2 regions of the Clostridium sp. JNZ X4-2 genome follow, and region 2 is predicted to be linked to the other one. Evidence: riboswitches for the same ligand, from Rfam matches in the RefSeq annotation. Region 2 holds a riboswitch; the other holds the start of a gene.

Region 1 (3,422 bases), 1.1 Mb from region 2:
ATAGAAGGTTCCATAAGAAAACTTAAAGACTTAGTCTATAAATGTAATGTGGATGTAATATCCCTTGGGAATGGAACTGCCAGCAGGGAATCTGAAGAAGTCATTGGCAGGCTCATAAAAGAAGTAAAGGAAGAGAAAGATAAAGAACTTTATTATGTAATAGTATCTGAAGCAGGAGCTTCTATTTACTCTGCATCTGAACTTGCAGCAAAGGAATATCCGGACATAAACGTATCTCTGAGAGGGGCCATATCCATAGGCAGAAGGCTCCAGGATCCGCTGGCGGAACTTGTGAAGATAGATCCTAAATCCATAGGGGTAGGACAGTATCAGCACGATGTTGCTCCTAAAAAACTGGATGAATCCTTAAGGGGTGTAGTAGAAGACTGTGTAAACAGTGTAGGAGTGGATTTGAATATAGCAACACCGGCTCTTTTATCTTATATATCAGGAATAAATTCAACTATAGCAGCTAATATTGTGGCTTATAGAGAGGAAAATGGAAAATTTAAAAACAGGAAAGAGCTTTTAAAGGTGAAAAGGCTTGGAGACAAGGCATTTGAGCAGTGTGCCGGATTTTTGAGGGTAATGGAAAGCAGCGATCCTTTAGACAACACCTCGGTGCATCCAGAATCCTATGATGCAGCAAGAGGACTCCTGGAGACCATTGGTTATACTGCAGAAGATCTTAAAAAGTCAGGCATTTCCCATATAGATGACCGGGTTGAGAAAGTGGGAATGGGAACTCTTTCTGAAAAGCTGCAGGTAGGTATACCTACCCTGGAAGATATAATAAAGGAAATAAAAAAACCAGGGAGAGATCCAAGGGAGGAACTTCCAAAACCAGTGCTTAAAACTGGTATTGTAGATCTTAACCAGCTGAAACCTGGAATGGTGCTTACAGGTACAGTTAGAAATGTAGCTGATTTTGGCGCCTTTGTGGATATTGGAGTACATCAGGATGGTCTGGTGCATATAAGTCAGCTTTCTGATAAATTTGTAAAACATCCCCTTGATGTAGTACAGGTGGGAGATATTGTACAGGTAACCGTACTTGATGTTGATGAAAAGAGAAAGAGGATTTCTCTCAGTATGAAATAAATGGAACAAGGGTTAAGTGTATACCATAGATAAAAATAGGATTTAGTGCATTTTAAACACTAAATCCTTTAATGAATATAATCTTCCCTAATGAAGGGACTTTTCAAAAACCTCTTTTATGATTTCCTTGGATGGAACTCCCTCATGAATTTTAGTATTTCCCACAAAATATGTAGGTACATAATAATAGTCATATTTCTTAGCTATTTCAGGCTGCTTTTCTTCGTCAATTATTTCTACATCTACATTTTTATATTCGGGAGTTTTGCTCTGAAGTTCATTCATCCATGAAAGTGCCTGTTTACAATAGGGACACCAGCTTGTAACAAACATGTGTACAGGTTTCATATTATCATCACCCAACTTTATATATTTTTCTAATATTATTTACATTTTACAATTTAATTATATACCAACAGACTATATTTTTCATGATGTGATCTAAAAAACCTATTGCAATGTATAGATAAAAGTATTATAATAAATTTGAAAATTTAAAAGATAATCTTCAGGGCGGGGTGTGATTCCCCACCGGCGGTATAGCCCGCGAGCCACAAGTGGTATGATTCGGTGAAATTCCGAGGCCGACAGTAAAGTCTGGATGGAAGAAGTGAAAATATAATGTTTATTAAGCCCTGATATTCTATTTATCAGGTTTTTTTATTATGCTTATTCACCTGGTAGATTATACTCAATGTTTTAGGAGGGTGTTAACCATGAAAGGTAACAAATTAAATAGGTTGATCAAGGTGTCATTATTAGGGGTAGTAGGGTTTCTGCTTATGTTTATAGAGTTTGCCATTCCAATATTTCCATCTTTTTTGAAAGTTGATATAAGTGACCTGCCAGCTTTAATGGGTACTTTTGCATTGGGACCAGGAGCTGGAATTGCCATAGAATTTTTAAAGAACATACTTCATGGAATATTTGATGGAAAGACTGCTTTCATAGGAGAAGTTGCCAATTTTGCAGTAGGATCGGTTCTGGTTTTTACAGCAGGATATATATACAGTAAAAAGAAGACTAAAAAGTCAGCTGTGATCAGCCTGGGAGCTGGAACCATCACCATGTCCGCAGCTGCTGCGCTGTTAAATTATTTTATATTGCTTCCTCTTTATGAAAAAGTACTTAATTTCCCTATAAGTGCAATGGTAGCAGTAGCAGGAAAGATAAACGGAAGTATAACGGATTTGAATACATTGGTACTATTTGCTATTATTCCATTTAACCTGTTAAAGGGAATAGCGCTTACTGCCCTAACACTTGTCCTTTATAAAAGTGTATCTCCAATATTGAAGCAGGAGCAGATAAAAGATGGGAAACTGGCAGAAAATAAAAATTAACGGATATAATTAATAATAAGAAGATCTGGGATATTCCCGGATTTTTTTATTTATGAAATAGGGGATTTGAACGATAAATTATATATAGATTAAAGGGAAGATTTTTATAGTAAATTATAAAGGGTGATGAATTTGGCAGGAATATGGAATATAAACAGTACCTATAATGTGAACAACAGAAAGATATCCACAAAACTATCTTTTGAAATAGGAGAGAAATTTTCTGCTAGAGTTGTACAGCTGAATAAGTCCACAGGTGAAATACTTTTAAAGCTTTTAGACGGCTGGCAGTTTTCCGGAGAAATAGAAAATTTTCAAAATGTATTGGAAAATCAACTGATAAGATTGGAAGTAGAAGGATTTGAAAATGGAAAACTTAAATTAAGAATTGTGAACCCGGAACAGGAGCATAATAATGGGGACAAGAATCCCGTTAGTCTATTCATTAAAGAAAATGATTTTAATCTCAGTAATGAAGATTATGAGCTCATAGATAAAATGGTGAAGCGTGACATACCCCTTACAAAGGATAATATTTCAAATATAAAGAGTACGTTGGATTTTATAAATAAAATAAGGCAGAACCCAGAGGAAGAAGATGTGTTTATACAGAAGTATTTACTAAGTAAAAACATATCGCTTAACCATCAGGAGGGCAGTTCTATAAGCACTACCCTTAAAAGTTTTTTCAATCAGTTAAAAAGTATGAGCAGGGATGATCTGCTGACTTTTTTGGAAAACAATATGGAATTAAGTGAAAACAATATAAAAAGTTTTAACAGTGTATTTAAAAAACAGGGCACTATATATAATGAGATTAAAAATCTAGGACAGCTTTTACCAAAGCAGATTGTCCAGCAGAATATATTGGAAAATGTCCAATTGCAGAATGAAGCTGAAAATGCCTTAAATAGTTTAAAAGAAAACAATATGGATAGTACTGATAAAAACAGCGTGAATGTTAATAAAAACCAACCA
Region 2 (3,422 bases):
CTGAAGTCTTTTTGCAAAAACCTCCACAGTCCTTGCCAATTTACTCAAACCAACAACTTTATCATCGGGAACATAGGCAATATGTACTTTACCGTAAAAAGGCATAAAATGGTGTTCACACATGGAATAAAACACAATATCCTTTTCCAGTACTATATCAGCACTGTCCACTGTAAATACCTTTTTTAAATGCCTTTCAGGACTTTGTCCTAATCCAGAAAATATTTCCTCATACATCCTGGCAATTCTATCCGGTGTCTCCACCAATCCTTCTCTTTCAGGATCCTCTCCTATAGCTTCAATAATCATTTTTACTGCTTTTTTAATTTTGACATCATCCATCATTAATCATGTTAAGTAATAACTACTCAACATTTTCCCCCCCTATAAATAACCTAAAATAAGTCACAATGCAGCTTTCAAATGCCTATCTTCTCAATATTGCATCTGTCATCATTGCAGCTCTTTTATTTTCCTTCACATCATGAACTCTTACAAAATCACAGTTTTTCATTATGCCTATTACCGTTGTAGCCACAGTGCCTTCCATTCTTTCATCTGTGGGAAGCTTCAATGCATTTCCTATCATGGACTTTCTGGAAGTTCCCAAAAGCACAGGATATCCCAGCTTTGAAATCTGATCTAAATTATTCATGACATCTAAATTTTGTTCATAATCTTTTGCAAAGCCTATGCCTGGATCCAATATTATATTTTCCGGATCTACTCCAGCCTTTAAAGCTATATCTACACTTTCTTTTAAATCACTTAACAGATCTTCCATTAAATTTTCGTAATTTCTATTATTTCTATTGTGCATAAGACAACATGGAACTTTATAATGAGCTGTCACTTCTGCCATATATGGATCTTTTTTGAAGCCCCATACATCATTTATCAAATCCGCTCCGGCTTTTACAGCCTCTTCTGCCACTTTTCCCTTGTATGTATCCACTGAAACAGGTATCTTTATGTATTTTTTAAGTGTACCTATTACGGGAATAACCCTCTCAATCTCTTCATTCTGCCCTACGGGCACATGACCCGGTCTTGTGGATTCTCCTCCCACATCTATTATGTCCGCACCTTCAGCTTCCATCTTTTCAGCATGTTCTACGGCCCGATCTATATTATTAAACTTTCCTCCATCGGAAAAGGAATCCGGTGTAACATTCAATATACCCATAATATAGGTTCTTTTGCCAATTTCAAAATTTTTTTTGCCTATTTTCAATATTCTACTCATAATTTTGCCCCCATTATTTACTACTTTATAAATACAAATAGTAAAATAAAATATATTCCCCTATGTTTCACCAATTTTGTCTTGAACAATTTTATTGTAACAAAACATTAAAGAATATACAAATAAATATAGCAATTGTGAAACCCCATTTTGAGTTATAAAATTACATAAACTGTAAATTGTTTGTTATTGACAATCCCCCTGCTAAATGCTATAATTTAAAAAAATTAATATCAGTCTTCAGGGCAGGGTGCAATTCCCTACCGGTGGTATAGCCCACGAGCCGCAAGGCATGATTTCGGTGAAATTCCGAAGCCGACAGTACAGTCTGGATGAAAGAAGATTATTATATATTCGCATATTTATAGTATGCATATATACTGGTAATTTCGGGCTCTGAAATGTTTTCATTTCAGAGCCCATTGTTATTTCAGCATATATCATTTCAGTTTATTATGCACCTGCATATTTCTTTTATTTTAAAACGCCTTGAATATAAATTCAGGGCGTTATTTTATTTCAAAAAGGAGCTGTTATATGTGACAGATGAAAACTACATGAAAATTGCAATAGAATTAGCGGAAAAAGGCTGTGGATGGGTAAACCCCAACCCAATGGTAGGTGCTGTCATTGTAAAAAATAATGAAATCATCGGCACTGGTTATCATAAAAAGTGCGGTGAACTCCATGCAGAAAGGAATGCTATCGCATCCTGTACAAAATCACCCAAGGGTTCAACCATGTATGTTACCCTGGAACCCTGCTGTCACTGGGGAAGAACGCCCCCTTGTACTGAGGCCATTATTCAAAATGAAATCAGCAGGGTAATAATAGGTACCAAAGACCCCAATGCCCTGATTAGCGGCAAGGGAATTGACATTTTAAAAAAACAGGGCATCAAAATAAAAACGGGTATTCTTCAAAATGAATGTATGGAATTAAATCAGGTATTCTTCCACTATATCAAAACAAAAACTCCCTTTGTGATAATGAAATATGCCATGACTTTGGACGGGAAAATTGCTACCTGTACAGGAGAATCCAAATGGATTACAGGAGAAGCAGCCAGAGAGCATGTTCATATGTCAAGACACACATATTCGTCCATTATGGTTGGAATCAATACGGTCATTGCAGATGATCCACTGCTTACCTGCAGGCTGCCTCATGGGAAAAATCCAAAGCGTATCATATGTGATACTAATTTGAAAATACCATTATCATCAAAAATTGTTCAAACGGCAAAAGAATTTCAAACATATATTGCCACTGATTCAGAAGATACACAGAAAATACAACAGCTTGTTGACAGCGGCTGTTCTATTATAAAAACACCTAAAAAAGACAGGCATTTGGATTTAAATGCGTTAATGATAAAGCTTGGCAGAGAAAACATAGACAGCATATTGCTTGAAGGAGGTTCTACACTAAATTACAGTGCTTTAAGCAGCGGCATTGTAAATAAAATTCAGGCATATGTTTCCCCTAAAATATTGGGAGGTGCACATGCAAAAACACCTGTGGGCGGCATTGGCATCCACAGACTCAAGGACGCTTTTAAGCTTGATAACAAAAAAATTACTGTTATAGGTGAAGATATTTTACTGGAGTTTTATGTGAAAAGAGGTGAATAAATGTTTACAGGGATTATAGAGGAAATAGGAAAAATTGTTTCTGTTCAGCGGGGAAAAAAATCCTCAAGATTGTACATACAAGGAGACAATATATTTAATGATTTAAAAAAAGGTGACAGTATTGCGGTAAATGGAGTATGCCTTACGGTGTGCAGTTTTCAAAACAAAGTTTTTACAGCGGATGTAATGAGCGAAACTTTAAGCAGAAGTTCATTAGGAGCCTTAAAATCTGGAATCAATGTAAATCTTGAGAGGGCAATGTCAATAAATGGGCGTTTTGGCGGTCACATTGTATCTGGGCATATAGACGGCACAGGTATCATAAGCAATTTAAGAAAAGATGACAATGCCCTTTGGGTTACAGTAACCACCTCTGAAAAGATAATGAGATATATTGTGGAAAAAGGTTCCATTTCAATAGACGGAATCAGTTTAACCGTTGTAAAAGTAGATTCAGATAGTTTTCAAGTGTCAATCATACCACATACAGTAAGTTCTACTACTTTGACGGGAAAAAGCATTGGAAAAACCGTGAATTTAGA

The links. A riboswitch is a leader RNA that binds a small molecule or an ion and turns the genes downstream of it on or off. The one in region 2 is predicted to bind FMN.
Region 1: another riboswitch for FMN. It lies ahead of ACYUJ6_RS15535 (ECF transporter S component); the one in region 2 lies ahead of ribD (bifunctional diaminohydroxyphosphoribosylaminopyrimidine deaminase/5-amino-6-(5-phosphoribosylamino)uracil reductase RibD).

What each region holds. Positions count from the first base shown of each region.
Region 1 covers NZ_CM142685.1:3,228,409-3,231,830, reverse strand. The annotation lists gene ACYUJ6_RS15545 (Tex family protein) at 1-1,101, shown strand, start outside; gene ACYUJ6_RS15540 (glutaredoxin family protein) at 1,189-1,449, opposite strand; FMN riboswitch at 1,602-1,718, shown strand; gene ACYUJ6_RS15535 (ECF transporter S component) at 1,818-2,444, shown strand; gene ACYUJ6_RS15530 (hypothetical protein) at 2,571-3,422, shown strand, end outside.
Region 2 covers NZ_CM142685.1:775,010-778,431, reverse strand. The annotation lists gene folE (GTP cyclohydrolase I FolE) at 1-342, opposite strand, end outside; gene folP (dihydropteroate synthase) at 428-1,234, opposite strand; FMN riboswitch at 1,479-1,594, shown strand; gene ribD (bifunctional diaminohydroxyphosphoribosylaminopyrimidine deaminase/5-amino-6-(5-phosphoribosylamino)uracil reductase RibD) at 1,786-2,880, shown strand; gene ACYUJ6_RS03655 (riboflavin synthase) at 2,881-3,422, shown strand, end outside.